DNA from 4 places in the Priestia sp. YIM B13491 genome. Region 1 is predicted to be linked to each of the others. Evidence: riboswitches for the same ligand, from Rfam matches in the RefSeq annotation. Region 1 holds a riboswitch; each other region holds the start of a gene.
The links. Region 1 has a riboswitch for cobalamin ahead of ACFX4E_RS23145 (HoxN/HupN/NixA family nickel/cobalt transporter). Riboswitches for the same ligand answer to the same signal wherever they lie in the genome.
Positions count from the first base shown of each region.

Region 1 (8,116 bases):
CAGATTAAAGACCATCGCAACAATGTTGATCCGATGAATATAGCAGGATATAAATTTGCTTTTGCCTTTTTGTTTACGCCATTTATAATGGGCGCTTTGTTTTTATTTGGTATGTATGCAGGAAAGAAAAAGTGGTTTTACGATGTTTCAGCTAATCAAAAACAGTATGGCCGTTGGGCGGCCGCTCTGATTCCGCTTGGCTTGCTGTTAAAAGGAACTATGTACGTGTGGCCGGATGCTAATTGGGCTGGTTCTACACATATGTTAGGGGGAAGTCTTCTATCTCTTGGTTATATTGCAGGCTTTGCTTGGCTATATGCGAAATGTGAAAAGTCATTTTTGATGAAGGCTTTTGAAAGCGTAGGAAGAATATCACTTAGCAATTATTTAATGCAAACGGTTATATGCACGACGATTTTTTATGGCTATGGCTTAGGCTATTTCGGAAAGCTTGGCATGATTTCAGGAATTTTTGTCTGTATCGGTATTTACGGAATTCAGCTTATCGGCAGTTATATGTACGTGCAAAAATTTAAAACTGGACCGGTGGAAAAGCTGCTGCGCATATGGACAAATTTTTCTTGGACTGGAAAGCCCAAAGAAAAAAAAGCCGTACCGGCGGAAGTAAATCATCCTTTTGTTGGATGATAGCAGTCAAACTTATTTAAAAGGAGATTTTAAAAATGTGGGCTATTAGTGTAAAAGAGTTTCAAAGCTTATTTAAAAGTATTAAATCAATTATCGTTATCTTAATCGTATGCGGTGCTTCCTATGGAATAGCCCATATAGTTAGTCAACTTGGAGGTCAACTGACGAGTGCACAGATTCAAGATGGAGCCAACGGGGGAATTTTGGTGATGCTTCTCGGGTTCGGACCTTTATTTATTTCAAGTCTTTCTCATAATGTTATTAATCAAGAAATTAAAACAAGAACAGCAAGGTTTTTAGTTACCAAAACATCAAGAGAGCGTATTGTACTAGGAAAATTCTTAGGTATTTGCTGTTTCTGGCTTGTTTGTATCTCTATTTCATTTCTACTGATTGTGTTTATTTCGCATCATTTTTCTTTTTATATATTTTTAGAGTGCCTGCTATTCACCGTTTGTATCATTTCATTTATTTTAATGCTTTCAGCTTTAATGCCAAGCCCAACTCATACTATGTTTTTATCAATTATTTTATCGTTTGTTCTACCGGTACTGAGCGTGTGGAGCATATTTTCATCAAAAGCGTACATTGCATGGTTTAAGTATGTGACACCCTACTACTATTTAAAGCTGGAGAAAGGGTATCTAACAGTTCTTCTTATTTTTGCAGCACTTTGTTTATGTACGGCACTTTGGAGTTTTAAAAGGAGAGAAGTATAATATGTATGCTATTGAAACAAGTAAATTAACTAAAAAATATGGATCTAAAACAGTTGTTAACGGTATTAATTTACAGGTACCACAAGGGGAAATTTACGGATTTTTAGGAAGAAACGGAGCAGGAAAGTCTACATTTATTAATATGCTTACCGGCGTTTCATTTCCTTCAGCAGGAGAATTTACGCTGCTGGGACAGAGTGATATTGATTTAGAGCTTCAGAAGAAAATAGGTGTGCTTCCTGACTATGCTAACTTTTATGATGAGATGACAGCGCTCAATCATTTGCGCTATTTTTTAAAGATAAACGGACATCGTTTTTCGAAAGAACACTGTAGTATTGTACTGAAGAAAGTAGGATTAGAAGGACATGAGCATCAGAAAGTTGGAAAGTTTTCATTTGGAATGAAAAAGAAGTTAGGAATTGCTCAAGCAATTGTAGCAGACCCAGATCTTATCTTTTTAGATGAACCAACTTCTGGAGTAGATGTTGAATCTGCTCTTCACATTCATGAACTAATAAGAGAACTCCAAAATCAAGGCAAGACAATTTTTATGACGTCTCATAATTTAAATGAAGTTGAGAAGATTTGTACACGTGTAGCGATTATGAAAAATGGGATCATTTTAATAGAAGGTACAATGGAAGAGCTGCGCTTTCAATATCAAGCGAAAAAAACGGTGATGATTAAACATGATCCCTACCCAAGCAGTCATAAAGAATATATTCAACAGTTTTTCCGTACGTTGAGTCCCGAAGTTGAATACCATCACATGTACACAAAAGTGATGCTTCAAAAAGAAAGAAATATTCCTCTTATTATTCGCGAATTGATTCAATGTGGCATCGACATTTATCAAGTTCACGTCGAAGAACCTTCTTTAGAGGAAATCTTTTTGCAAAAAAATATTGTGGATCACTCACAGGTGAGTTAATGGGCGAAAGTCCGTTGGTTTACTACTCAGTCTGAATACATTATTTATAAATACCAGTTAGGAAGCTTCTGACAAAAACATGTTCATTTTCTCAAGAAACTGATAAGATAGCTAATGACATTTAAAAATAAGAAAGGATTTCGATTATGTTATCAGCTATTAATTCAGTAGATTATACCATCTTCCACGCGGTGAATCAGTATGCCTCACACGTAAAGCCTCTAGATTCGCTGATGGTATTCTTTGCAGATTATGCCCAGTATGTACTTATCGTTTTACTCGGCTTGTTTTTACTTATTAATAAAAACGGCAGCCGTGTTGTAGCATTTCAAGCTTTGTGTGCTTGTGCCACAGGAGTCATTATCAATAAAGTGATTAGTTTATTTGCTTATCGAGATCGTCCGTTTATCTCTCACCACGTGAATCAGCTTATTGATCACGCCGCAAATTCTTCATTTCCAAGCGATCATGCTACATCTGCATTAGTTATCACTTTTACCATTTGGCTGCATTTCAAACGTTCAGGGCGCATGTGGGTTGTCATGGGCGTACTCATTGCCTTTTCACGCGTATGGGTTGGCGTTCATTATCCATTCGATGTGTTAACAGGAGCCGTTTTAGGCTGCGTGCTGGCGCTGTTTATTCATTATGTTATTTTTAATACGAAACTGATGAGAGCTATTACCAACTTGTCTATTTTTCGAAAATCAGCTTATGACGAACAGTCTCAATATTATTAAGAAAAAGTCGCAAATACGCGGCTTTTTTTATTGGGGAATTTTTAATGTATTTAATACTTGTTTTTTAAAATTAAATTGTGTACAATTAAATCACAGAAACGATAAACAAAAAACTTTTAATAAAATTAATGAAAAAGAGGAGAGGTTTATACATGAAAGCTTTATATGAAACAACAGTCGTTAACACAGGTGGAAGAACAGGAGAAGTTCACTCTTTAGATAACATCTTTAACTTAGACGTTGCAACACCTCCAGCGCTTGGTGGAGAAGCAACAACAGCAACAAACCCAGAGCAGCTGTTTGCAGCTGGATACAGTGCTTGTTTCAACAGCGCGTTAGAATTTATGTTGAAAAAACATAACGTAGAAATCAAAAGCAGTGAAGTAAAAGCTACTGTTCAGCTGCTTCCTGATAAAGCTGATCAAGGAGTGAAAATTGGAGTAGCGCTTGAAGCTCATATTGAAGGCTTAGATTTAGAAACAGCGAAAAAATACGTAGACCTAGCTCACTCATACTGCCCGTATTCAAAAGCAATCAGCGGCAACGTAGACGTAACGGTAGAAGTAGTTTAATTGCTTTAAAAAGCCCTGCTAAGCATGTAAAGCTTAGCAGGGCTTTTTTATTTGAATTTTCTCTATTCATTTGTAAGCGGTACTAGTATAATGAGGAAGAAAATGAATCATTCGCACAGTTTAGGTGCTCTTACATAGCGTAAGAGGTAACAGGGAATCGAGTGCAAATCTCGAGCGGTCCAGCCACTGTAAGCAGGGAGTTTTCTATCTTATCGTCACTCAAAACGGGGAAGGCGGTAGAAAATGATGATCTCAAGCCAGGAGACCTACCTATTCTGTACACTTGACTCTTCTAGGAAAGAGGCGGTGTATCAAGGTACGCAGTGAGCAATTGCTGTTTATTTTCATATGCCGACACGTCCTCAATTTCTATAGAATTGAGGCTTTTTTACGTTTTATTTTAAAAAAAGGAGTGTAGGAAATGGAAGGTTTATCAGTTTTTTTACTTGTCTTTTTATTAGGAATCAGGCACGGATTGGATGCAGATCACTTAGCTTTTATTGACGGCCAGACCCGATATAATTGGAGAATGGGCAGCCGTTTTGCCCCTTGGGTCGGAACGCTGTTTTCACTAGGTCATGGAGGAATGGTGGCCGTCACGGCCGGGGTGCTGGGCGTGGTGATGAAGAATTTTACGTTTCCATCATATTTCGATCATTTTGCATCTTGGGTATCCATTATCTCTCTCTTTCTGATTGGAACATTAAACACATATCATTTGCTTCGAACTAAAAATAAAGAAGAAGAGTTTCAGCTGAGCGGATTAAAAGGGAAGTTTATTCCGAAAATCGCAAAAGGAACAACGAATCCTTTTTTAATTATTCTTGTAGGGGCATTGTTCGCTTTAGCAGCCGAAACGGTCAGTCAAACGGCCGTGTGGTCTCTAGCTGTAGGGAACGCAGGCAAGTATACGCCGCTTTTGTTGGGACTAGTGTTTATGTTTGGCATGATGCTTACAGATACAATCGATTCGATGATTGTACACAAAATGGTAAATGAATCGAGTAAATTTGGACAATCTGCTTCCCGCTTGATGGGCTGGGTTATTGTTGTCCTCGCGTATGGTGTGTCGTTCTATTTAGCATTCACTTTCTTTAACCCATGGGCCGAAGTAAACTTTGAAATGGTTGGCGTTATTCTGTTTATTTTTTTAGTGTCTATGTTTGTTTTTGTGAGTGTGAAGTCAAAAGGGAAAAATATTAAAATAAATGTCAATTAGTCAAACGAAAGCTTTAATCTGTTGAAGATTGAAGCTTTTTTGTATGAATTTGTTGAAGTTTATGGCTATTTTCGGTCGGTTATGAATAAGTTAAAGTATTATCTGTATTTAAAGGATGGAAAATTGTCTGAAAACCATTATAATTAAGGATAATTTAAGGTCGTTATGTGAAACGTAGAACATAGTTATACGTACGATAAATAAAAGCATTTAATGCAAGCAGCAGGGGTTTTCTAGAGGAGGAATTGATTTGAGTCAGGTAATGGTAGAACAAAGCGTGTTTAGTTATTTAAAAGAACACGAACAAGAGATGCTCGAAGATTTAGTGGGATTTGTGAAAAAAGAATCACCGTCCTACAGTAAAGAGTTAGTAGATCAGTGTGGAAAGTATTTAACGCAGCTGTTTCAAAAGCGTTTAGGGGTAGGGTACGAAATCATAGAAGAAAAAGAAGTAGGAAACCACTTGAAATTTACGATTGGAGAAGGAGAAAAGCAGCTTTTAATCATCGGTCACTTTGACACGGTGTGGGAAAAGGGAAGGCTGAGTCTAAGAACAGAGGGAAACAAGCTGTACGGTCCGGGAATTTTAGACATGAAAGGCGGCATTGTACAATCTATATGGGCGATTAAAGCCATTCAAGAGCTTGGCTTACCGCTGGATAAAAAAATTGTGTTTTTCTGCAATTCGGATGAAGAGATTGGGTCAATTTCTTCTAAAAAATACATTGAAGAAGAAGCGCAAAGAAGTGAAGCAGTGCTAGTAGCGGAACCGGCGGTGGCGGGTTCAGGTGCGTTAAAAACGTCGCGCAAAGGAGCGGGGATTTTTACCGTGAAAGTATGGGGACGAGCAGCACACGCGGGTAATCACCACAAAGAAGGAATCAATGCTATTGAAGAGCTGGCGCGCCAAGTGATTTTCTTGCAGGGCTTAACAGATTATGAAAAAGGTACAACGGTGAACGTTGGGACATTTACGGGAGGAAGCGGTACAAATGTAGTGCCGGAATATGCAGAAGCGCACGTGGATTTACGTGTTTCTACAGAAGAAGAAGCAAAACGCATGACGGATATTATTTTGAATTTAACCCCCATTCTAAAAGGGATTAAGCTCGAAGTAACGGGAGGCATGAATCGTCCTCCGATGGTCAAGTCTAAACAAACGGAAGAGCTATTTGAATGTGCTCAATCAATCGCGGCCAAACTGGGTATGAAATTGGAAGAAGCAGCTGTGGGCGGCGGAAGTGATGGCAATTTTACAGCCGCCATTGGTGTTCCCACGTTGGATGGATTAGGAGCATGCGGAAAAGGAATACATGCGGAATATGAACATATTCAAATTGATACGTTGTCCGAGCGTTCTTCTTTATTTGCGAATTTGCTACTGCAAATATAAAAAAAGCCCGCCTCAAACGGCGGGGACTAATCTGAAAGCTTATATTGGGAGAGTATAAGCTTTCTTTTTTTTATTTACTGCTTTCTTCTTGAAGAGAAAAGGCAGTTTCTTTCTTTTTGAATACCACTGCATCAAGAGCAAGGAACTGGCTTCCTGCAAGAAATAAGTGAGCAGACATGGCAATCAAGGCAATATCAAACTCAAACCCGCCAACAAATCCGCTTTTAAGCTTGGCTGTAAAAATGGCGCCAAGCATAACTGCCACAAATAAAGCAGCTACGACTCTTGTTGCTAGGCCAAGAATAATAAGAATCCCACCTACAAGTTCAATGGTTGCAACAATATATGCCATGAAACCAGGAATTCCTAAGCTATCGAAGAACCCTACTGTATTTTCAATCCCGCCTTGCCATTTTTGAAAGCCGTGTACTAAAAATGTAAAACCTAATACTAAACGAATAATAAGTGAACCAATTTCGACGTTTTTATTCACTTTACTTCCTCCTTTAAGTGTATTTGAAAAACACTACGTTATGTAGTGTAAAAGCCCGAAAAAATAAATGTAGCAATTAAATCAGAAAGTTTTTCTGATTTGGATAATTTTACAACATTATGAACATCACACTACACATTGTAGTGTGATGTTTGCCCCCAGTCAAGTGAAAATATAAAATTAGACCATTTGGCATACGAAAATTTTCTGAAGGGCACTTGAAAAATCCTTTAATTATGTACAAGTTAGTCCCTTATTTTCAATCTTATTCTCCAACATGCTATACTGATGGCGGAGGTGTTACGATGCGCTTAGAAAATAAAAGAGTTATTGCGCTTGTTAGTGCAGACTTTGAAGATCTAGAACTATGGTATCCAGTGATGCGTCTTCGAGAAGAAGGAGCAGAAGTACATTTAGTTGGAGAAAAAGCAAACGAAACGTACATGGGGAAATACGGTGTTCCAGCCGTATCGGACTACGCGTTTAAAGATGTTGATCCAGCTGAATATGACGCTATTTTAGTACCTGGAGGTTGGGCGCCGGATAAACTGCGCCGCTATCCTGAAGTAATTGAAATGGTTCGTCATATGGATGAACAGCAAAAGCCAATCGGCCAAATCTGCCATGCAGGATGGGTATTAATTTCTGCGAAAATCTTAGATGGCCGAAACGTAACAAGTACGCCAGGAATCAAAGATGATATGGAAAATGCGGGAGCTATTTGGCATGATGAAGCAGTCGTAATCGACGGCCACATCATTTCAAGCCGCCGCCCGCCAGACCTTCCTCCTTATGCAAAAGCATTTGCTGATGTACTAGCAGAGCAATAAGAAAAAAAGTCGAAACCATACTGGTTTTGGCTTTTTTTGTAAGGTCCGCTAAAAAAGAAATGATAAAGCAAATAAAAAACAATCATTAAAAAAGCGAGCAGATGCATCTGCTCGCTTTTGTTCGTGTTTCTTATCAGTAACTTGCTTTCTGCAAGTGTAAAAACAAAATGATTACTTTCTTTATAAAATCCATGATTACGGTTTTTGTATGTTTCGTTGTTGTTAGGGCACAATTAGCATTGATTGTGCTTGCATGGATTTCATCCATTGCCGCGGTTTGTTTTTCCACATGATCGATTAACCTAAACGACGCAAGCCCTACCTCTCTTGCATCCTTACGGCTCCGAAGCCGATCCAGTGTGAATAAGTTTTGTTCAAAGACATGTGTCGAATGCCAGTATTTTTACCTTGCATTGTACGATACATCCTTTCAAGTTACTTTCACTATGTCCAGCTCTTAAAGAAAAGCCGGAAATCTAAATATAACACCTCAGTTGATCTATGTCAAATAGAAAATGCAATTTTTTCACGTGAAACAATTGCAGCTAAAACATGGTTAAAGAAAGGG
Region 1 covers NZ_JBHZOR010000008.1:90,835-98,950, reverse strand. The annotation lists gene ACFX4E_RS23170 (DUF418 domain-containing protein) at 1-648, shown strand, start outside; gene ACFX4E_RS23165 (ABC transporter permease) at 684-1,367, shown strand; gene ACFX4E_RS23160 (ABC transporter ATP-binding protein) at 1,369-2,301, shown strand; gene ACFX4E_RS23155 (undecaprenyl-diphosphatase) at 2,448-3,041, shown strand; gene ACFX4E_RS23150 (organic hydroperoxide resistance protein) at 3,194-3,613, shown strand; cobalamin riboswitch at 3,719-3,901, shown strand; gene ACFX4E_RS23145 (HoxN/HupN/NixA family nickel/cobalt transporter) at 4,035-4,832, shown strand; gene ACFX4E_RS23140 (M20 family metallopeptidase) at 5,095-6,225, shown strand; gene ACFX4E_RS23135 (DoxX family protein) at 6,296-6,718, opposite strand; gene ACFX4E_RS23130 (type 1 glutamine amidotransferase domain-containing protein) at 7,024-7,548, shown strand.

Region 2 (8,116 bases), on a different contig from region 1:
TTACGGTGAACGGGTTTCACCTGTTTCGTTCCTTCTAGCAGTTGATTGAAGGGCACGACGAAGACTCCTGCGGAAAAAGCGGAACAGATGAGACCCCGCAGGAACGCAAGTGACGAGGAGGCTCAGCGGCCGCCCGCGGAAAGCGAAGTCGTGCACGGAAATCAACTGCGGTATCAAAAGCGGTTCAGCTCATATATCCCATTTGTTTATTTTAGATTGGATTCATTTCGTTATGTCTCAACCTCTTTTGATGATCAACAAAAAAAAATAATTTTTCTGTTGACAGGTAATAATAATCATTGTAAAGTAAGTTACATAAAGTAATTAAATTTCAATTAATATTTTTTTAGTTTAATATCTCGAATTAGAGATATAAGAATTCATTATATCTTGTTTATCTCCTTTTATCAGGGGGAAGGGTATAAACATGCAATTTAAGCTTAAAAAAAACAAACAATTAGGAGTGTGGAAAATGGGTTTTTTAGATAAATTATTTGATAAATCAAGTGATCAACAACAGGTTGGAAAAGATTTTTATGAAGCAATTAAAAACCGACGTTCTATTTATGCAATTGATAAAAATGTAAAAATGTCAGAAGAAAAAATTGAAGAAATTATTAACTTTGCGGTGAAACATACTCCTTCAGCATTTAATTCCCAAAGCGCACGCGTAGTCGTTTTATTTGGCGAACAGCATGATAAAGTGTGGAATATTACGAGAGAAACGCTTCGTAAAATTGTTCCAGCTGAAAATTTTTCAGATACGGATCAAAAAATGAACTTATTCGGAAGCGGCTATGGAACAGTTCTTTTCTTTGAAGATCAAGAAGTAGTTGAAGGGCTGCAAAAGCAGTTTGCATCTTACAGCGAAAATTTCCCGGTTTGGTCTAACCAATCATCAGGCATGCTGCAACATGTGATCTGGACAGCTCTTGAGCTCGAAGGCCTAGGAGCAACTTTACAGCATTACAATCCATTGATTGACGATGAAGTAAAAGCAGCTTGGCATATTCCAAGCTCATGGAAATTAATTGCCCAAATGCCATTTGGTAATCCTGTGTCACCTGCGGGAGAAAAAGAATTTCAACCGCTAACTGAACGTGTAAAAGTATTTAAATAAGCAAAAAAAGAGGTACGGACAAAATTATTTTAGTTGAAGCAAAATCCGAACGATGAATCGTTCGGATTTTTTTATTGGTATGGCAAGCCTAGGTGTTGCGTATGTAACTGCTTCTAGCGGTTGATTTCGTTATGTCTCAGCCTCTTTTTTTCGGTAAATAGTTTGAATATTCTTTTATGTTTAACCTAAGAAAAATGCGGTTAAATAGGAGGAGTAGTCCTCAAATCTTCTGTGGAATTTATGCGCTATACATAAGCAATTCAACGATGTTTTACAAAAAAATAAAGTTTTTAACTTGGTTTTTTAGAGAATATTTGTTAACATATCCACTTGTGAGGTCTTAGTAAGAGGAGGATGATGTAAAGAATCCCATATCGGACGCAAGGGCGTAGATGTGTGGAGTGGAAATTTTAAAGGAGGATATTATGTCTGATCAAGGAAATCAAGGAAAGTTTAAAAAATCAATATCGTTACTTGACCTAACGTTAATTGGGATGGGGGCTATTTTTGGTTCCGCCTGGTTATTTGCGGTTAGTAACGTAGCGTCAAAGGCTGGTCCAGCCGGAAGTTTTTCGTGGCTGATTGGCGGAGTCATCATTTTACTTATCGGTTTAGTGTATGCTGAACTTGGAGCAGCGCTGCCGCGTACCGGTGGAATTATCCGTTATCCGGTTTACTCACATGGTCATTTAGTGGGTTACTTAATTTCATTCATTACCATTATTGCTTACACAAGTTTGATTGCCATCGAGGTAACGGCTGTACGTCAGTATGTTGCGTTTTGGCTTCCTGGTCTAACTAAACATGGTTCTGAATCGCCTACTACAGTCGGCTGGTTATTTCAGTTCGCGTTATTAACGCTATTTTTTATCATTAACTACGTAAGTGTAAAAGCATTTGCTAAGTCAAATGTTATTATATCTGTGTTTAAATATGCGGTTCCTCTTACAATTATCGTCGTGTTAGCTTATCACTTTAAATCAGCTAACTTTACAACTGGCGATTTTACTCCGTTTGGTTTTAATGGTATTCAAGCAGCCATTTCAACAGGTGGCGTTATGTTTGCTTACCTAGGACTTCACCCTATTGTTTCTGTAGCCAGTGAAGTTAAAAACCCGCAGCGTAATATTCCAATCGCGCTCATTATCTGTATTGTACTTTCAGCGATTATTTACACAGCACTGCAAGTATTGTTCATTGGTAACATCCCGGCTGATATGCTATCAGGAGGATGGGGAACAATTCAAGAGCAATTCTCTTTACCATTTAAAGATATTGCACTTATTTTAGGCCTTGGCTGGTTAGTAACGCTTGTTATTTTTGATGCTATTTTATCACCAGGCGGTAACGGGAACATCTTCATGAATACAACTTCTCGTTTAGTTTATGCTTGGTCTCGTAATGGAACATTATTTAAACGTTTCTCAAAAGTAGATAAGAAAACAGGAATTCCACGTGCGTCACTATGGCTATCATTTGGAATGTCCGTATTCTGGACACTGCCATTTCCTTCTTGGGAAGCGTTAGTAAACGTATGTTCAGTGGCACTTATTCTGTCTTATGCGATTGCGCCAATTTCAGCTGCTGCATTCAGAGTAAATGCAAAAGACCTTAAAAAACCTTTTAAATTAAAAGGCATGAGCGTTATTGCTCCTGTTTCATTTATTTTCTGTTCATACATCGTATATTGGTCAGGGTGGACGACAATTTCTTGGCTGCTAGGATCACAGCTTCTAATGGTTGTTATCTACGTAGCGTTTAAGAGATACGTACCAACTGACGTTGTAAAATTTGCACAGCAGCTTAAATCTGCTTGGTGGCTAGTTGCTTATTATATTATTATGCTTGTTATCTCTTATCTAGGTTCATTTGGTGGAGGACAAGGTGTGCTAAGCAACCCGCTTGACTTAATTTTAATTGCTCTTGTTTCACTCGGTATTTTCTACTGGGCGAAATACACAGGTTTACCAAAAGCAGTTATCGATACAGATGATTAATAAAAAACACGGCATGAATTCATGCCGTGTTTTTTATTTGTAGAGTACTTACTCTATTTATTTATCAAACAGCCATGTTTTTAAAATAGCAGCATACTCACGAAAGTAGGCTTGAAGTTTAATTGAATTTGGTGTTTTTGCACCTAAAGGATAAACGTCAAAGCCTTGACGTTTGGCAATAATAGAGGCGCGAAATAAATGAAAATCACTGCTAACAAGCACGACTTTTTTGTGTTGAATATCAACTTTCTGTTTAGTAAAAGTGAAATTCTCAAAAGTAGAAGTTGACTGATCTTCTTTTATAATTCGATTCTTTTTAATTCCTTCTTTTCGCAGAAAACGATAGGCTGCTTCTGCTTCAGAAATTTCTTCATCAGATCCTTTTCCGCCCGTTACGATAACTTTTGTCTGTTGATTTGCTTGTAAATAAGATAAAGCCGTCTTTACTCGTTCTTTTAAACTAGGAGACATTTGATCACCATCTACTTTAGAACCTAAAACGAGCACATAATCCGCGTTTTGTGGAACAGACTTGTGAGCAGTTTGATACATACAAAAAGATATGATTGCTATATAAAGAACAAACACGCTGATAAAGACATAAATGATTTTTTTCTTCAACTGTGAGCACCTTCCTAGCTATTCCATAAGATGTTTGGAAAATAATTGTTATTATAGCATACGAGACCCAAATAAGTATAAACACAGTAATATATAATAATAGAAGAAAATCGTTATTGTGAATGGTTATAAAATTCGTTACAATAAAGAATAAATAATTTTAAAAGTGCCTCTAAGGAGGATAATAGGGAAATCGGTGTAAATCCGGTGCAGCCCCCGCTACTGTAAATGTGGATGAACCTGCAAAGACCCACTAGTCAAACTAGGAAGGGTGCAGAAGTAAAATGAAGCATAAGCCAGGAGACCTGCTTTTAAAAACCCCTTATTTTTCGGTGGGAGAAATAAGTCAAGACAATGTGTTAATGAGCGCATGACCAAACCTTGACTTTTACAGTTAAGGTTTTTTTATGTGGTAGGGAGTGGAAAAAGTGAAAAAAGGAAAACCGCTTATGATTCAAGGAACGCACTCAGACGCTGGAAAAAGCATGATTGCTACAGCATTTTGCCGTATTTTTAAAGAAGACGGCTATCAAACTGCACCGTTTAAATCGCAAAATATGGCGCTTAATTCATACATTACAATGGATGGAAAAGAAATTGGCAGAGCGCAAGGAATTCAAGCAGAAGCGGCTGGAGTAGAAGCAACAACCAATATGAACCCTATTTTAATTAAACCAACTCGTGATCATGAATCTCAAATAGTTGTTCATGGAAAACCGCTACGTAATATGTTTGCTTTTCAGTATCGGCAAGAATTTTTTAATGAAGGTTTGAACGTTATCACGGAAGCTTATAAAGAGCTTGCCAATCATTATGATCGAATTGTGATTGAAGGCGCTGGAAGTCCTGCTGAAGTCAATTTGAACGATCGGGAACTCGTAAATATGCGCGTTGCAAAAATAGCAGAAGCGCCTGTTGTGTTAGTAGGAGATATTGATAAAGGTGGCGTTTTCGCGAGCCTAGTCGGTACCCTTCAATTGCTTCCAGATGAACACAAGTCTAGAGTTATCGGGGTGTTAATTAACAAATTTCGAGGAGATTTAGAACTTTTAAAACCAGGGTTAAAGTGGTTTGAAGAATACACGGGTGTTCCGGTGCTAGGAGTTATTCCTTATATGAACAACGTGGAAATTGATGCGGAAGATTCGTTATCACTTAGAAATTACTCAACGCTTGTGAATCCGTTAAAAGAAATTGATATTGCGGTCATCTCGTACCCGCGCATCTCAAATTTTACAGACATCGATCCTTTAAGCTTAGAAGAAGACTGTCACGTGAGGCTTGTAACCAAGCCGTCGCAATTAGGTACGCCTGATTTAATTGTTTTGCCAGGAAGCAAAAATACGATTGAAGATGCTCAGTTTTTACAAGAAAGCGGCCTGGCTCTAGCCATTAATCAAGTCTTGAACACAACGAACGTTCACGTCATTGGCATCTGCGGAGGATATCAAATGCTAGGGGAGACAATTACAGACCCTGATGCAGTAGAATCTCGGATTGAATCCATTAAAGGGCTGGGCTTGCTTCCAGTGGAAACCGTTATGACAACCAGCAAAAAAACAGAAAGAGTTTCTGGGTATGTCCAGTTAGAAAATGAAAGAGTTTTGATTGAAGGCTACGAAATTCATATGGGAAAGACAGTTTCTAAGAGCACCACGAAAGCTTTTGCAGTGGTAGAGCATGAAAAAGAAGGAACGGTTAAAGACAACGTTATTGGCACGTATGTTCATGATGTGTTTCATAACGATTCTTTGCGCAGAGCTTTGCTTAATCAAATTCGCAAACATAAAAAATTGCCGCCTATTACGGACACATTCAACAGTCGCCTGCAAAAAGAGGAGTCTTTTTCAAAAGCAGCAGCATATGTGAGAGAAGCCGTAGATATGGAAAAGCTATATGAGTTAATAGACAACTATAAAAGCCCGGAGCAAACACAAAAAGTATAGCTTGTAGAGGCTTTCGCTTGTTTTTTTACCGAGAACTTTAGTACGCTATTCTATGTTGCCTAAGTTCAACAGTCTAGCACTCGTAACAAAGAAAAGATGATTGTTTCCAACTTAATGCATGGTGGAAGCATGGTTTATGGACAGGAAAATGAATGGTTAATGTAATGTAAAACATCACGCCTCGTTTCCTAGAGGAGCTGAACGTATTGATTTTTAAACGTATTTTTTTAAACAAAGCATCTATTTTATACATAGTCAGTTTATTTATTGTATGTACTTCGGTAATTATGGCCGTATTTATTGGTACAGTTTCGTTAACCGTAGGAGATACAATCAAAATTATTCTTGGTCACCTTACCGGGCTATCCTTATATCACGGTCCGGAAAACATGGATTTAATCATTTGGCAAATTCGTTTTCCAAGAGTACTGGTGGCATTTTTAGTAGGAGCTTCGCTTTCAATAGCAGGGGCTGCCTTTCAAGGGCTATTAAGAAACTCGCTTGCTGATCCTTATACGATCGGGGTTTCCTCAGGTGCAACCCTTGGCTCTGTCATGGCAATTTATTTTCATTGGAGTATTTTTGGTTTGTCTATCTTCACGCTGCCTGTAGTCGGCATTGTATCTGGTTTTATTACTCTTCTTTTAGTTTTTGGTATTACGAAACTCGCAAGCGGCAATTTGGCCAATGAAACCATCATCTTAGCGGGGATTATTTTATCATCCTTTATGAGCGCACTTATTTCATTAATTGTGGCTCTTTCTCCCGAAGAAGATGTAAGGCAGGTTTTATATTGGCTAATGGGAAGCGTATCAATGAGAGGATGGTCTCATATTCAAATTTTAGGGCCGTTCTTTTTGATCGGTACAATTATGCTGTTGTTACATGTAAAAGAGCTGAACGGCTTAGCATTTGGCGATCAATCCGCTCAGTTTATGGGAATAGACGTAAAGAAGAAAAAAAGAATGATTTTAATAGGTGCATCCGTATTAACAGGAGCTGCGGTATCAGTATCTGGGGCAATTGGATTTGTTGGCTTAGTTATCCCCCACGTAGTGCGTCTCGTAGCGGGAGCTAATCATAAGCATGTACTGCCGCTTTCTATTTTAATTGGAGGAAGTTATTTGGTTTTAGCAGATTTATTGGCACGAACGATATTAGAACCTCGTGAACTGCCTATTGGAGTCGTAACCGCCTTAATTGGTTCGCCGATTTTTACCCTGCTCCTTGTAAAAGAACGTATGCGGAAGAGAGGAATATCATGATTGAACTATATAATGTGACAGGAGGATACGATAAGCAGCAGCCGACCGTTCGTGACATCACGTTCACCGTAGACAAAGGTTCTTTTGTCGCTTTACTAGGACCAAATGGAAGCGGGAAAACAACGCTTATTCGCTTAATTATGAATGTATTAACCATTCAATCAGGAGAAGTGAAGGTGGAAGGAAAGTCAGTGAAGGCTTATTCACCAAAACAACTGGCGCAAAAAGTTGCAGTCATGACGCAAGAAAATCAAATTGGGCTAGAATTTACGGTTCAAGAAATTGTTTCACTTGGACGTTACCCTTATCAGGCAAAAGGATTGTTTAGCACTGTATCAGCACAGGATGAAGAAGTGGTGGAAAGTGTGATGAAATTAACAAACGTCTGGCACTATAGAAATCATACTTTTCAATCGTTAAGCGGTGGAGAAAAACAGCGGGTTTTACTGGCTAAAGCACTAGCCCAAGAACCTGACTACTTACTTCTTGATGAACCAACGAATCACTTAGATGTAAAACATACAATGGAACTGCTTCAGCTGTTAAAAACTTTACAGCAGGAAATGAGCTTAACGGTCCTGGCCATCTTGCATGATCTCAACATCGCCTCGCTGTTTGCAGATAATGCCGTGTTACTGAAAGATGGAAGAGTAGAAGAAACCGGGATGGATGCCATTTTTCAGGATGCAGCTACGTTAAAAAGAGTATATGGCGTTGATTTGCACGTATTTCACCATCCCGCTGTGAATAAGCAACAAATTGCTTTTGTGCCGCCGTATCAATATCCAGAGACGGACTTCGATGAGTTGTATCAGTTGCAAAAGGAACCGGGCAAGCTATGTTTATCCTTTATTCGTCCTTTGAGAACTCTTTCACTGGGTTCCAATGAAACAGGTCTAGACTGGTGTCAAGAAATTGTTCAACAGCAAAGCAGTGCTAACGCGGCGTGGAAATCTGCGTCTTTATCTAGTCATGAAGTTCGCTTAAAAGACGATAAAGGTTACTCGTGGCTGACTGTACTGACACATGGACAAAAAGAGAATGAAATGAATATTGTTCTACTAACAAATACACCGCTTTCGGACGCGAACTTACTTCATGCTGCGATGAAGGTAATTGAATACCGGGCTTTCTTAGGAAAAACAGGCCGTATTGTTGTAGCATCAT
Region 2 covers NZ_JBHZOR010000003.1:157,417-165,532, reverse strand. The annotation lists gene ACFX4E_RS11675 (nitroreductase family protein) at 473-1,120, shown strand; gene ACFX4E_RS11670 (APC family permease) at 1,546-3,117, shown strand; gene ACFX4E_RS11665 (YdcF family protein) at 3,175-3,738, opposite strand; cobalamin riboswitch at 3,886-4,065, shown strand; gene ACFX4E_RS11660 (cobyric acid synthase) at 4,158-5,684, shown strand; gene ACFX4E_RS11655 (FecCD family ABC transporter permease) at 5,891-6,949, shown strand; gene ACFX4E_RS11650 (ABC transporter ATP-binding protein) at 6,946-8,116, shown strand, end outside.
Region 2: another riboswitch for cobalamin. It lies ahead of ACFX4E_RS11660 (cobyric acid synthase); the one in region 1 lies ahead of ACFX4E_RS23145 (HoxN/HupN/NixA family nickel/cobalt transporter).

Region 3 (8,116 bases), on a different contig from region 1:
CAGGTGATTGCTGTTGATATTATTGGTCATGGCCAATCAGCAGCTCCGAAAGAAATCAAACCATATTCAATGGAAGCAGTTGTTGAAGCACTGCATGAGCTGCTTCAACAGCTATCTCTATCACAGGTGAATGTAATCGGATATTCGATGGGAGGAAGACTTGCTCTTTCATTTGCTCAGCTATATCCACACCTTGTGAAAAAGTTGTTATTAGAAAGCGCATCGCCTGGTTTAAAAACACGAGAAGAACAAAAGCTAAGAAAAGAAAAAGATGAACAGCTGGCGAGCCGCATTATGAAAAATGGGATTGAAGAGTTTGTGAACTATTGGGAGGAAATCCCTCTTTTTCGTTCTCAAAAGCAATTGCCTCGTCATGTCCAAGAAGCGGTGCGTAAAGAAAGACTTTCTCATACAGAGATCGGCCTTTCCAACAGTTTGAAAGGAATGGGGACAGGAGTCCAGCCGTCCCTTTGGGAGAAGCTGGACGATCTGGTGATGCCGGTTTTGCTTATTACAGGAGAAGTAGATCAAAAGTTTTGTTTAATTTCCAAAGAAATGCAAACATTAATACCAAATGCTACTTCTAAAATTATTTTAGGGACAGGCCATGCAATTCACGTGGAACAACCCGAGATTTTTGGTAGAATAGTAAGTGAGTTCTTAGCTACTACATAATTAGGAGGAAATAAAGATGACAGTTGAATGGACATCAGTACGTCAGTATGAAGACATTTTATACGAAACATATAACGGAATCGCTAAAATTACGATTAACCGTCCGGAAGTGCACAATGCATTCCGTCCAAAAACAGTAATGGAATTGATCGATGCATTTGCTTATGCTCGTGACGATGCAAGCGTTGGAGTAATTGTATTAGCAGGTGCTGGGGATAAAGCATTTTGCTCAGGCGGAGACCAAAGAGTTCGCGGCCACGGCGGCTATGTAGGAGAAGATGAAATTCCACGTCTAAACGTTCTAGATTTACAGCGTTTAATTCGCGTAATTCCAAAGCCGGTTGTTGCGATGGTATCAGGCTATGCAATTGGCGGAGGCCACGTTCTTCACGTTGTATGTGACTTAACAATTGCAGCGGATAACGCAGTCTTTGGACAAACAGGTCCTAAAGTAGGAAGCTTCGATGCAGGATATGGCTCTGGTTACTTAGCTCGCATCGTAGGTCATAAGAAAGCGCGTGAGATCTGGTTCTTATGCCGTCAGTACAACGCTCAAGAAGCACTAGACATGGGATTAGTAAACACGGTCGTTCCATTAGAACAGCTTGAAGCTGAAACAATTCAATGGTGTGAAGAGATGTTAGAAAAAAGTCCAACCGCTCTTCGTTTCTTAAAAGCAGCATTTAATGCTGATACGGATGGCTTAGCTGGTATCCAGCAATTTGCGGGTGACGCAACGCTTCTTTATTACACAACCGATGAGGCAAAAGAAGGTCGCGATGCATTTAAGGAAAAACGCAATCCAGACTTCCAACAGTTCCCACGTTTCCCTTAAACAGCTGAAACAGCTTGGTGATTATCATCAGGCTGTTTTTTCAATTTAATTTAGTTAATCAGTATAAAAAGGAGAGAAATTCATGAGTAGCCAAACGATTCCTAATGGGCTTATGCAAAGAGCATATTTGACGCCAAATCGAGTGGCGGTAGAAACACCGCAAACGTCTCTTACGTTTCAAGAGCTTCATAAACGTGTTCAAAAAGTAGCACAGCAGCTTTCGTTTAACGGTGTAAAGCAAGGCGATACCATTGCTTTATACATGAAAAATAGAGTGGAGTTTATTGAGATTTTACATGCGGTTTCTTATATTGGCGCCCGGTTGCTGCTCGTCAACACGCGTTTGACAAATGAAGAAATTAATTATCAGCTAACAGATGCAAACGTGTCGTTGCTTATTGCGGATGAAACATTTTTAATGAGAGAATTCCAAAGTTCCATTACTCAGCTTACTTTACCTGCTTTAAAAAGTTCTCCAGAAGCAGAAACAGGTTTTCAAAAAACGTGGAATCTCGAGGACACATTCACCATTATGTATACGTCTGGAACAACAGGTCATCCAAAAGGAGTGCTGCAGACATATGGAAATCACTGGTGGAGTTCCGTTGGCTCAGCGCTTAATTTAGGGTTAAATGAAAAAGACTGCTGGCTTATAGCGGTTCCTTTGTTTCATATTAGCGGCTTATCTATTTTAATGCGGAGCGTCTTTTACGGAATGAAAATCATTTTAGAAGAACGGTTTGAAGCAAGAGCAGTAAATGAAGCGATTGAAAACAAAGGGGTAACGATTATTTCGGTTGTCGCTTCCATGCTGTCCAACATGCTCGATGAGTTAGGGGAACGGAAATATCCGCATACGTTTCGATGCATGCTTTTAGGAGGAGGACCTGCACCGCTTACTATTTTAGAGGCTTGTGTGAGTAAAGAAATTCCTGTTTATCAAACGTATGGAATGACAGAAACATCTTCACAGTTCGTTACGCTTTCACCTGAAGATAGTTTGCGAAAACTGGGATCAGCAGGTAAACCATTATTTCCATGTGCAATGAAAATTGTAGATGAAAAAGGAAATGAGACCAGCGAAGCAGGAGAAATTATTGTTAAAGGTCCAAATGTTACAAAAGGATATTTAAATAAACCTGAAGCTACTGAAAAAGCAATTCAACAAGGCTGGTTCTATACAGGAGACATCGGGAAAGTGGATGAAGAAGGCTTTCTATATGTGTTAGACAGACGTTCAGACCTTATTATTTCAGGTGGAGAAAATGTATATCCAGCTGAAATTGAAAATGTTTTGTTGAAGCATCCCGCTGTTAAAGAGGCCGGTGTAACGGGAGTAGCTGACGAAAAATGGGGACAAGTGCCAGCTGCATGTGTTGTTGTAAACGAAGACGTTTCAGATGAAGAATTATCTTTACACATTCAACAATTTTTAGCAAAGTACAAACTTCCAAAGTATTTCGTTCGAGTAGAGGAGCTGCCGCGAACGGCTTCTAATAAAATCATACGCCGGAAGCTATCATCGTTCATACAGAAAGGGAGCTAATCGATGATTATAAAAAAAGTACATCTTTATAAAATTGACATGAAGCTTCTTTCTCCTTTTTCAACAAGCTATGGTACAGTGCAGGATCGAGAATTGATTTTGCTTGAAGTAGAAGATGAACAAGGATTTACAGGGTGGGGAGAAGTAGTTGCTTTTTCATCTCCTTGGTATACGGAAGAAACGATTCAGACGTGTTTTCATATGTTAGACGATTTTTTAATTCCCTCGCTTCTTCATCAGCAGCTTCAAAAACCAGAGGATGTTCAAAAGTTATTCAAACCTCTAAAGCGAAATAACATGGCTAAAGCAGCTTTAGACTGTGCTGTATGGGATTTGTATGCAAAGCGGCAGAACAAACCGTTATCTGAAGTAATTGGAGGAGTAAGGTCTGCTGTAGAAGCTGGAGTGGTAGTTGGCTTAAATGATATTTCCATAATGAAAGAACAAATAAAGACTTACATGAAAGATGGCTATAAGCGCTTTAAAGTGAAAATTAAGCCGGGTGCTGACTATGAGCTACTGAAACAAATTCGAGATGAATTTCCAAGCATTCCTCTTATGGCTGATGCCAATTCAGCCTATACGTTAAGCGATAGTGATTCATTGAAGAAACTAGATGAATTGAATTTAATGATGATCGAACAGCCGTTAAGTTCTGATGATATCCTTGATCATCGATTGTTACAAAAGCAAATGCAGACGCCAATTTGCTTAGATGAAAGTATTGTGAGCTATGAAGATGCACGTCATGCAATTGAACAAAGAAGCTGTAAGATTATCAATGTGAAAATCGGTCGAGTTGGCGGAATGTCCGTAGCAAAGCAAATTCATGATTTGTGCGCCCAGTATGGTGTAAGACTTTGGGTTGGCGGAATGTTAGAAGCCGGGATTTCAAGAGCTCATAACATCGCCCTTGCGACATTGCCTTCTTTCACGATACCAGGTGATATTTCTGCGTCATCTCGCTATTGGGAAAAAGATATTATTAAGCCCGAAGTAGAGGTAGAAGCTGGAGTAATAAAGGTGAAGGGAAAACCGGGGATAGGATACGATATCGATAAAAACTTTATCAAAACAATCACAGCATTTGAAAAAGAATACCAATAATTAAAAACCGTTTTTTATGTAAAACGGTTTTTTTTATTGAGGTTGTCAATGTTTAGTAGAAAAATAGGACAAATTTTTTAAAAAGAGCACATTGTTCTATCAAGCGTGTCAAAACATGTTATGATGGAATAGTTTGATGAAAAAAGTCGAAGAGTTTTATCGTAAAAAACAAAATTATTTTTGAAAATAGGTTGATAGTTTTCTAAGTTGTCCTATATAATGTGTTTATAACATAACACAATATGTTGTTTTGAAATCGATAATAAAATACTATATTTTGTGTTTTCCAGTGAAAAAGGTGTCTGATAAAAAGACTTAAAAGGGAATTTGGTGAAAATCCAAAGCTGTCCCCGCAACTGTGAATGCTGATGAAATAAGGAGATCCACTGTGAGTAAACATCATGGGAAGGCCTTAAAGTAAAAAGAAGCATAAGTCAGGAGACCTGCCTTTTTTATGTCGTTTTATCTTCTTCGGGAGGTGAGAGGGTAGAGCGAGGATTGAGAAAAGACTTAGTGTCTTCTTCTATCTTCGTTCTATTCGCTCACCGAGGTACGGTGAGCGATTTTTTATTTTGAAGTGAAGAGAGGAGCCATATTTATGGTGAATACATTAAAGCCTACAATTCTACATGAATTAACTGCATATATTGAACGTTTAAAAAATGAATTTACGCAGCTTGATTTTTCTTTGTATGAGGAAAAGGTTATTCAAACTGTTACAGTAAAGGAAAATATGACGGACGAAAAGGTTGCAAACGTCCTAATTTTAGCAGCCTTAGAGCGTATTTCAATGGAAGAACCAGATTGGACGTACGTAGCGGCAGACGTCTACTTAAACGAACTATATCGAAAAGCAGCGGACAACCGAGGTTATGATAAAAAAGAGAAGTACGGTTCGTTTTATCAGCTTATTCAAGAACTAACAAAAATCGGCATTTATAATAAACAGCTATTAAAAACATATACAGAAGAAGAAATTAATGAAATTGCTTCAGTCATTATTCCTGAACGCGATCGTTTATTTACATACATTGGATTGTTGACATTAGCAGATCGCTATTTAGCGACATCACATGATAAGCGCGTATACGAATTACCGCAAGAACGTTTTCTTATCATTGCTATGACGCTGATGTCTCAAGAAAAGAAAGAAAATCGAACAGCATTAGTAAAAGAAGCGTACTGGGCGCTTTCTAGTCTATATATGACGGTTGCCACACCAACGCTTTCAAACGCAGGAAAGAGCTACGGACAGCTATCTAGCTGCTTTATTGATACGATTGATGACAGCTTACGCGGTATTTATGATAGCAATACAGATTTGGCCACGCTTAGTAAAAATGGAGGCGGAATTGGTGTCTACCTCGGTCATATTAGAAGCCGAGGAAGTGATATAAAAGGTTTTAAAGGCGTATCATCAGGAACAATTCCATGGATGAAACAGCTAAATAATACGGCTGTAAGTGTCGATCAGCTAGGTCAACGACAAGGGGCTATTGCCGTATATTTAGACGTATGGCATAAAGACATCTTTTCATTCTTAGACGCGCGGTTGAACAATGGTGACGAACGCCAGCGCACGCATGATTTATTCACTGGCGTATGTTTGCCAGATTTGTTTATGGAAAAAGTAGAAGCACGTGAAGACTGGCACTTATTCGATCCTCACGAAGTTCGTACGCTGATGGGCTACTCGTTAGAAGATTTTTATGATGAAGAAGAAGGCAGCGGTTCGTTCCGCACTCGTTACGCTGAGTGTGTAAATAATGAACAGCTTTCAAGAGAGACAGTACCTGCTATTGAAATCTTCAAGCGCATTATGCTTTCGCAGCTTGAAACGGGGACGCCTTATATGTTCTATCGTGATACGGTTAACCGAGCTAATCAAAACCGCCACGAGGGCATGATCTACTGCAGCAACTTATGTACAGAAATTACGCAAAACCAAAGCACAACGGTCGTAACAGAGGAAATTACGGAAGACGGAAAAATTATTATTACAAAGAATCCGGGCGATTTTGTTGTATGTAATCTTTCTTCTATCAACTTAGCGAGAGCCGTAACTGAAGATGTGCTTGAACGTTTAATTCCAATTCAAGTACGCATGCTTGATAACGTTATTGAGTTAAATGATTTGCCGGTACTTCAAGCAAAACTAACAAACCAAAAGTACCGCGCAGTAGGGCTTGGCACATTTGGTTGGAACCATTTGCTTGCCTTAAAGAAAATAGCATGGGAAACAGATGAAGCGGTAGCATATTGCGATGAATTGTATGAGCAAATCGCTTACTTAACCGTACAGGCAAGCATGAACTTAGCTAAAGAAAAAGGTGCATATCCATTATTTAAAGGCTCAGATTTTGAGTCAGGCGCTTATTTTGAAACACGTAAATACACAAGCGAAGCGTGGAGTGAACTGCGTAACGAAGTTCAAAACAATGGGATAAGAAATGGCTACTTAATGGCTGTAGCACCTAATTCATCAACATCTATTATCGCGGGTTCTACTGCAAGTATTGATCCGATTTTCCGTAAGTTTTATTCAGAGGAAAAGAAAAACTATAAAATCCCGGTGACGGCACCGGATTTATCACCAGCAACAAACTGGTATTATAAGTCCGTTTATTTAATTGATCAGCACTGGAGCATTAAGCAAAACGCCAAGCGCCAGCGCCATATTGATCAATCCATTTCATTCAACTTATATGTGCAAAATGATATCCGAGCAAAAGAGCTGCTGGATCTTCATATGACGGCATGGAAAGAAAAGTTAAAAACGACCTACTACGTACGTTCAACATCAAGTGAAGTCATTGAAGAATGTGAAAGCTGTCATAGTTAAAAGGAGTGAATAATTGATGACAAGCATGTTAAAACGAGAATTAATGAACGAAACAGCTCCGAACCGTTCGACAGGAATCATCAACGGCAAGAGCTCAAATATTCTAAACTGGGATGACGTCCGATTTTCATGGGCGTTCCCTAAATACAAGCGTATGCTAGCTAACTTCTGGACGCCGTTTGAAATTAATATGGGTCAAGATATTAAGCAGTTCCCTCAGTTAACGGCTGACGAACAAGAGAGTTTTTTTAAAATTATTGGCTTGCTGGCGCTACTGGACAGTATTCAATCAGATTATGCTAGCAAAGTAGCTGACTATGTAACCGATTCTTCGATTAATGCTCTAATGATTATTTTAGCGCAGCAAGAAGTGGTTCATAATCATTCGTATTCATATGTTTTATCAAGTCTTGTACCAAAAGGAAAACAAGATGAAGTATTTGAATACTGGCGCACAGACGAAAAGCTTCGCGCTCGAAATGACTTTATTACAAACGGATATAAAGCATTTAGCGAAGAAGCAACGGTTGAAAACTTTTTGAAGTCTATGGTATATGATGTTATTTTAGAAGGCCTTTTCTTCTATAGCGGATTTGCTTTCTTCTATAATCTTGCTAGAAATCAAAAGATGGTGGCGACATCTACGATGATTAACTATATCAATCGTGATGAACAGCTTCACGTTGGGTTATTTGAAAAGATTTTCAAGGAAGTACTAAATGAAAATCCAGCTTATCGTACGGAAGAGCTAGAAACGTTTGTAGTTGAAACGTTCCAAGAGGCAGCTCGTCTTGAAATTGAATGGGCGGAATCTGTTATCGGAGAAAAATTCGACGGCATCACGATGAAAGAACTGCAGCAGTATATTGAATACATGGCTAATAAACGCTGTAATCAATTAGGCTTCGGTCGAGCTGCTTTCCCAGAAGCACCGATTGAAAATCCTCTTCGTTGGATTATTGCTTATCAAGAGGTAGATTTAGGGAAAACGGATTTCTTTGAACAGAAATCAAGACAATATACAAAAGCATCAGATGCGAATGGATTTGATGATCTATAAACACAAAAGCTGACTAATTTCCTTATTGATTAGTCAGCTTTTTTTAAGTGA
Region 3 covers NZ_JBHZOR010000001.1:13,761-21,876, forward strand. The annotation lists gene menH (2-succinyl-6-hydroxy-2,4-cyclohexadiene-1-carboxylate synthase) at 1-675, shown strand, start outside; gene menB (1,4-dihydroxy-2-naphthoyl-CoA synthase) at 692-1,510, shown strand; gene ACFX4E_RS00065 (o-succinylbenzoate--CoA ligase) at 1,593-3,056, shown strand; gene menC (o-succinylbenzoate synthase) at 3,060-4,163, shown strand; cobalamin riboswitch at 4,443-4,628, shown strand; gene ACFX4E_RS00075 (ribonucleoside-diphosphate reductase subunit alpha) at 4,762-7,005, shown strand; gene ACFX4E_RS00080 (ribonucleotide-diphosphate reductase subunit beta) at 7,022-8,065, shown strand; gene ACFX4E_RS00085 (hypothetical protein) at 8,095-8,116, opposite strand, start outside.
Region 3: another riboswitch for cobalamin. It lies ahead of ACFX4E_RS00075 (ribonucleoside-diphosphate reductase subunit alpha); the one in region 1 lies ahead of ACFX4E_RS23145 (HoxN/HupN/NixA family nickel/cobalt transporter).

Region 4 (8,116 bases), on a different contig from region 1:
TATTCAAAGAATTAGACTATGAACCTAAAGAGTGGTAAATCAAAAGACACCAGCCTGTTAGACTGGTGTCTTTTTTATTCGCATACAACTACTTGTCTAGAAAATACGCTTTTGCGCGCTACGCAGCGATCTGAAATAGAAAAGCCCGCTTCATGAATCATATGGTCAATCGTATCTACTGTAATCACGACTACTTTATCCGCAAAGCGGCGCGCGTGTTTTAAAATAGAAAGCTGATCTTCAGGCGTCGCGTGGGTGTAGAGATTGTAAGGCATGTCGATGATAGCTACATCATAGTGAGTTGTAACATCTGAAATCGGTCCAGTTTTGACATCACCGCTTAAGCCGAAATGCGCAATATTTTCACGAGATCCGTCGGTCACAAGTGGATTGATATCGCGTCCTACAATATCAATACCCATTGAAAGGGCTTCTACAAGGACTGTACCAATACCGCAGCATGGATCAATCGCTTTGATTCCTTCGGGGTTTGGAACGGCAATGTTAGCTACAGCTCTTGCAAGGCGGGTACTGAGTGCTGTAGAGTATTCACGCGGTTTTTTCAAATGATGCAGCCATACCGCTTCGCTTTTTTGATATTTCCCAAAATACCAGCGTCCTTCAAATGGAACAATGCCAAAAAAATGGTCAGGGTTATGCAAGTCTGCTTCTGCTACAAAATGCCAACCCACATCACGTTCAATAGCACGCTGACCTTTATAACTTATTTTTTGATCTTTTTCCAAGTCATTAATTTTCATAAAAATGAGTTTAAATGTTTTGTCTCCGAGGTCAATATCTTCTACTTGCTTACAAATATCTGCAAGGTCATCTGATTCATACATAATATCTAATCGCTCTTTGATAAAAGGGCTTCTGCTTGGATCAAGTTTAACAGCACTTTTTATGATAGGTTTCTCAGTTTCAATTTCAAAAAGAGAGCGTCTCTCTAATTGACATAGTGAGAGTTCCTCTTCGCTGCATGCGTATGTGTAGATATACTGAGGCAGCTGCGTATGGTTATTCAATATCGTATCATCCTTTATCGTATCTAATTATCCTTCTTCTCAAACAATAGCGAGAAAAGAAGAGAAAAGCAACGAATTTAAATATATTTGGCTGTGAATAATAAATTGAAGCGCTACATAGTCCACTTATTTGACAAAACATGCTAAAATAACTGGTGATAACCTGCATGTGCTGCTGTCTATACAAAAGAACTGGATCAAGGTTTCTCAAAAATCATTTACACACTGCTGACATTTTGATGAATAGGAGAGGCTACGTGATGTCTAAAAGTGATCATGAAAAGCAACAGATGAGTCGGGCTGATATGAAAAAACAAGCCAAAACATCCTCGCAAAACCTTGTGATGAACGTACTCATTGCCATTGTATCTGTATGTATTTTAGCTCTTATTATAAATGTTTTTATACTAATGAAATGAGCCGTTATGCTGCTCATTTCTTTTTGTTAGGTTCAGCTTTTATTGAAGCATTTGAGGTCTCTTTCACTAGAGAGCACATTGTGAATAGCATATCTTTTTTTTACAAATGATAGTTGTGATATGATGAGGCAATAATATATTAGACAAAAAGCTGGAGGTTACTTAGTATGCCATTACTTAGATTTGATGTAATAGAAGGAAGAGATGAAAAAGAGTTAAAAACATTGCTAGACGCTGCTCACCGAGCGATGCTAGAAGCCTTTGGCGTCCCGGAGCGAGACCGTTATCAAATTGTACATCAGCATCCTGCTCATGAAATGATTATTGAAGATACAGGTCTTGGCTTTGAGAGAAGCAAGGATTTGGTTATTATAAGTGTAACGAGTAAACAGCGAACAGAAGAGCAAAAGCAAGCTCTTTACAGATTAATTGTAAAAGAGCTTGGAGAGAGCTGCGGCATTCAGCCAAACGACATTATGATTTCGATTGTTGAAAACGGTAATGCTGACTGGAGCTTTGGCATGGGAGAGGCTCAATTCTTAACTGGGAAATTATAAAACGGTTTATTATCTAGAGAAGCCCTTATTTCTAAGGGCTTTTTCTCATTTTGTCTCTAAAAATATTATTCTCTTAGTCACATCTTACTCAAAATTAAATACAGACATCTGTCAAATGAATGATACAATAAGCTTATATGCCGTTTTGAGTGGAAAAGCCATAAAAGAGTTCGGCGTACTAATTTTAGAACAACAATAAATTTACATAAAGATGTAAAGATTTAAAGGTTAAAAGAGAAATGTATAAAATCTGTAAAACAAAAGAACAGTTACGCGTTAAACATAGGAGTAAAAGGTTCTTCACGTGTTTTTTCGGATAAGAAGAGAAAGTAATTTTGATCATTGAGGAGGAACTTAGAATGTTTGGATTTGATGCAGATGTATCGCCACTAGTGCGAATTAAAGTAATTGGAGTCGGCGGTGGAGGAAATAACACCGTTAACCGTATGATTGAACATGGTGTACAAGGAGTAGAATTTATTGCCGTTAATACGGATGCTCAGGCGCTTAACTTATCTAAAGCAGATGTAAAAATGCAGATTGGTGCTGCATTAACGCGAGGATTAGGTGCAGGAGCTAATCCAGAAGTGGGAAGAGAAGCAGCCGAAGAAAGCAGAGAACAAATTCAAGAAGTACTGCAAGGCGCAGACATGGTATTCGTAACAGCTGGCATGGGTGGAGGAACCGGTACTGGAGCAGCTCCGGTTATTGCCCAAATTGCCCGTGAACTAAATGCTTTAACAATTGGAGTAGTCACTCGCCCGTTCAAGTTTGAAGGAAATAAACGTACGAAGCAAGCAGTAGGCGGTATTACTGCGATGAATGAATCGGTAGATACCCTTATTGTGATTCCAAACGACCGCTTGCTTGAAATTGTCGATAAAAAGACGCCTATGCTTGAAGCATTCCGTGAAGCAGATAATGTTCTTCGCCAAGGTATTCAAGGTATTTCAGATTTAATCGCTGTTCCGGGGCTGATTAACCTTGACTTTGCTGATGTAAAAACAATCATGTCTAATCAAGGATTTGCGCTTATGGGTATCGGACGAGCTTCTGGATCAGACCGGGCAATTGAAGCGGCGAAAAAAGCGATTTCTAGTCCGCTGCTAGATGCATCGATTGATGGAGCAAGAGGCGTGCTGTTGAACATTACGAGCGGCAGCAGCTTGAGTCTTTACGAAGTACAGGAAGCAGCAGATATTGTCACGTCTGCTTCTGATCAGGACTTAAATATGATTTTTGGGTCCGTGATTAATGAAGATTTAAAGGACGAAATGATGGTAACCGTTATTGCCACTGGATTTGATGATGAAGATGTTTCACCATCAGCTTCTACTTCTAGAGTTTCAAGAGCACGCTACTAAATTAAATAACCAGCTTTTATGGTGGCAATTGTTTTTCAATTGCCTTAAAAGGGAATCCGGTGCAAATCCGGAGCGGTCCCGCCACTGTAACAAGGAGCCTTATGTCAAAAAGCCACTGTCTATTTAGAGACGGGAAGGCGGTATAAGGCAATGACTTGAAGCCAGGAGACCTGCCATAAATCGCAGCACACAATAACCTACGAGGATAGGGAGGTGTTTTGGCAGAATCAAAAATAAGATAAACAAGGGATACGTTTATCTGAATTTGTATTGAAGACAAGCACTTCTTTTTAGAAGTGCTTTTTTTGTGTATTAAAATAGAAGGTGGAAAAATCAATGATAAATAATAAAAAACTCGTATCTATGATATTTCTTGTGTTACTTTGCCTCACTGCTTGTGCTCCTAATGAAGAGAGCATAAGTATAAAAGAAAAAAAGAAAACGGATAAAAGTGTGACGTTTTTATTTAATTTTACATCTGCAACGCTTGATCCTCATACGGATGATAATTATACAGCAGTTCGTGCGGGAGTAGGGGAGACGCTTGTTAAAATCAGCAATGATTTAAAAATAAAGCCCTGGCTTGCTGAAAAGTGGAAAACGGAAGATAACGGTCTTACGTGGACATTTACGATAAGAAAGAATATTACGTTTCAAAATGGTAAAGCGCTAGATGCAAATGCCGTTAAGTCTTCTCTTCAAAGAACGATAGATCAAAGTTATGCGATGAAAAACGCTTTAAATATTAAAGAAATGAAAGCGAACGGTCATGCGCTGACAATTACATTAAAAGAACCAATGCCTAAATTTCCTTCTGAGTTAGTACATCCAAACACAGCTATTATAGATGTTGATGTTTCTAATATAGCTAAGAAGCCTATTGGCACAGGTCCATTTCAAGTTTTGACTTTCGATCAAGGAAATCAAGTGAAGTTAGAAAGATATGAACATTATTGGAATGGGAAAGTAAAATTAAAAAATGCGATCTTTGCATTTAACGAAGATGCTAATGCGCGCGTTGCGGCTCTTCAGTCCGGAACAGCGGATATTATTTATCGCCCGCCTTTAGAAAGTTTGGGCACTTTACAAACAGATCCGTCTTTTAAGGTAAGTGGAGTACCCAGTGTGCGTACACATTTATTACTTTATAATCAAACCAATGACGCATTAAAAGACGAAAATGTAAGAAAAGCTATCGATACCTTACTGAACCGAAAAGAAATTGTCAGCAGCATCATGAACAATCAAGCGGCAGCAGCTCGAGGTCCATTTTTACCTCAATTTCCTTTTGCTGATAATAATGCTAATGAGCAAAGAGGTATGCCATCTGCTAAAAAATATTTAGAGAAAGCAGGCTATCAAATCAAAAATGACAAACCAATGAAAAATGGAAAGCCACTATCGCTCTCTCTTGTCACATACAGCTCTCTACCAGAACTTCCTTTGATTGCTCAGCTTATACAGTCTAATGCCAAAGAGTTAGGAATTACTATTAAGATTCATCTCGTTGAGGACAGCGATGAATATGTAATGGCAAAAGACGATTGGGATTTAGCACTGTACAGTCTTATCACTGCACCTAGAGGAGATGCAAGCTATTATTTAAGTACGAACTATTTGCCGGGCGGTGGTTTAAATGCCAGCCGGATTGATGACGATAAGCTAACAAAAATGATAGAACAGTTAAATTCAACAGTAGATGACGCAAAGCGAGATCAGTTAGCTAAGCAAGCAACCGCTTTGATTAATGAGGAAATGCTGACGTCATCGATTGTATATCCAAACATTGTTGTTGCTTATAATCAAAAAGTGAAAAACTGGACCACAAATCCAAGCGAGTATTATATGCTGACTCAGCATTTAGACGTAACGCCATAGTCAATATTGTGTTGTTCCTGTAGGAAAACGAGAAAGTATACAATGATAGATAAAAGGATGTGACAGTAAACGTGCAAGAAGTACAAACGTATCAAATTAAAGAAGTAAAAGAAAAGGATGCGGAAGTGATTCAGTTTGTCATGAATATGCGGAATGAGCTATTTCCTATGATGGAAAAAAATCAGCTTCCTGTGGATTTGCTTCATTTTAATAAATATTATGTTCAAGCGAAAGGCGCTGCTTTTTTTGCAGCTGTCACGGAAAATCAACAAGTAATTGGAACAATTGGTTTATACGCTTACGATGGAAGGTTTCATGCATTAAAAAAGCGATATGAACATAAAACTGCAGCCGAGATTGTAAAATGCTATGTCGATCCAGCATATCGGCGTCTAGGCATTGGACAGCAGCTGTTAAAGGCAGTGGAACAATTTGCTCAAAGTCATTTTTATGACACGTTGTATCTGCATACTCATCCTTTTTTACCGGGGGCTATTCCATTCTGGACTTCACAAGATTTTATCGAAAGGCTTGCTGAACAGGATGAGCCATGGAATACGCTGCACATGGACAGAAAAATACAACCGGTCGTAATGTAACGATATTATACAGTAATTACCATAGAATCTAGATAAGAGCTCATGCTATAATGAGCTTACTTACATTTATAGCCTGTAGGGCAAGTCCTTACAGAAAAGAACCACGTTTCGAATTGGCTGAAACGTGGTTTTTTTCTATGAAAAACAAATAACAAAATATTTTTAAAAATATATATGAAATCGCTTTCAAAATAATGAAATATATTATATAATTACTAGTGTTGTGTTGTACTTTGTTAGTGTTAAATCAATATCCTACATGTGTGAGCCGATTGCCTTATGGTAGTCGGCTTCCTTTTTTATGGTAGAGTCTAAAGGGAGATAGCATTCGTTAAAATGGCTGTAATTGTCATCACAATAGTTGTCCCAAAGGCCCACTTGAAAAGAAACTTTTGATGCTCCCCGAAATCTACTTCAACCAGCCCAATCAGAATGAAAGTAGCAGGTACTAAAGGAGATAGGGGAAACCCAGTTGTGGAATGTCCCAATAAAGCTGCTCGTCCTATTTCTACAGGGTCTACACCAAAATTAGCTGCTGTATGGCTAATAACAGGTAAAATGCCAAAATAATAAGCATCAGGTGAAAATACAAAGCTAAGAGGAAGGCTCGTTATTGCTACAACTAAGGGAAGGTGAGAGCCCAGCCATTCAGGAGTGAGGCTGACAATGGTATTAGCCATGGCATCCATCATTTTTGTTTCTGTAAAAACGCCTGTAAAGATTCCGGCTGCAAAAACCAACGTACTAACCATTACAAAGCTGTTTGCATGACTTAAGATTCTTTCCTGCTGTTCTTTTGGATGAGGAAAATTAACAAATAAAGCAATGGCAAAAGCAATAGCAAATAAAATTGGAATAGGGAGTATGTCTATGATCAAGAGAGTCATTAAGCACAGTGTCAATAAGGCATTAAACCAAAAGAGTCTAGGTGGCTTCCCAGGGGTCTCATGAACTGAAAGCTGTTCAGCAAATGCCATTGATGCACCTTTTAAATGAATAGTTCCTAAGCGCGCTTTTTCTCTCTTTCCTAGTAGATATGCTGAAAATAAAGTCCACATCAATCCCGCTGCCATAGCTGGAATAAGAGGATTAAATAGATCTGATACTTCTAATTGCAAACTTGCTGCGGCTCTTACGAGAGGACCTCCCCAAGGAATCATATTCATAACACCTGCGCTTAAACTAATAACACAAGCCAGTATTAGTCGGTTCATTCCCAGTTTTGTGTACAAAGGAAGCAAGGCGGAAACTGTAATTAAAAATGTAGAAGAGCCGTCTCCGTCCAAGCCAACAAGCATTGTAATAACGGCAGTTGCCATTACGACTTTTAAAGGATCGCCTTTCACAATGTTTAGGATACGAGAAATCATAGGATCAAATAAACCGACGTCAATCATTAGTCCAAAATATAAAATAGCAAAAACGATCATAATGGCCGTAGGAGCTACTTTTAAAATACCATTCATCATCATATCGCCCATATCAGCACTAAAACCTCCAATTATACCAAAGAGGATAGCGACAAAAATAAAAGCAACAACCACGGACAAGCGTTTACTGATGACAAGAAATAGAAAAGTCGCAATCATTCCAAACCCTAACAAAGAAAGCATTATCCATCACCTCTTAAAAAAGTTAGAAAATTCTATTAATTTTCATTATAGCATTAGAATTACTGTTAAAGTTTGGTATTTTTAAATAAGATAGCTTCAAACTAAAACTAAAAGCTAAAAAAGCCGCCTTATAGGCGACTGGTTTAAGCTAGGTCAGCTGTTATGGACTGCTTTTGAAGGTGATCAGACAGCAGGCTGTAAGCAATAATTTTCTTTTTATACTGTTTTACGACATCGACATGATCATCATAACTGTATACGCATAATCGAACATCTTTTTTTCCTTTTTTCGTATCGATAACCAGTGGAGTTTCACTGTCTTCTAGGTGTTTATAATAGTCCTTATTTCCTTCATGGACATAATATTGTTTTAAAAAGGTTGCTTTATTAAAATAATCAATCACTTGCATTTTGTCTTTGCCTTCTAAATGTTTCCCATCAACTGTGACAGTAACGTTGTGGTCATCAAGTGTTGGGTGTAATTGAAATTTAGTCATAAGCCATTTGACCACTGGAGTTGGAAGACACGTTATTAATATTTTGAGTGCACTTACAAGAATGATGGAAAGTAATACAATCCATGTCATAGTTAATCATCTCCGCTATAGTTTAAATGAAATAAGATTACATACTTATTTTACCACAGAGAACATGATTG
Region 4 covers NZ_JBHZOR010000009.1:99,950-108,065, reverse strand. The annotation lists gene rluF (23S rRNA pseudouridine(2604) synthase RluF) at 1-38, shown strand, start outside; gene ACFX4E_RS23985 (TRM11 family SAM-dependent methyltransferase) at 75-1,028, opposite strand; gene ACFX4E_RS23980 (hypothetical protein) at 1,289-1,447, shown strand; gene ACFX4E_RS23975 (tautomerase family protein) at 1,615-2,004, shown strand; gene ftsZ (cell division protein FtsZ) at 2,364-3,368, shown strand; cobalamin riboswitch at 3,371-3,561, shown strand; gene nikA (nickel ABC transporter substrate-binding protein) at 3,705-5,246, shown strand; gene ACFX4E_RS23960 (GNAT family N-acetyltransferase) at 5,318-5,845, shown strand; gene ACFX4E_RS23955 (CitMHS family transporter) at 6,157-7,458, opposite strand; gene ACFX4E_RS23950 (YfmQ family protein) at 7,602-8,045, opposite strand.
Region 4: another riboswitch for cobalamin. It lies ahead of nikA (nickel ABC transporter substrate-binding protein); the one in region 1 lies ahead of ACFX4E_RS23145 (HoxN/HupN/NixA family nickel/cobalt transporter).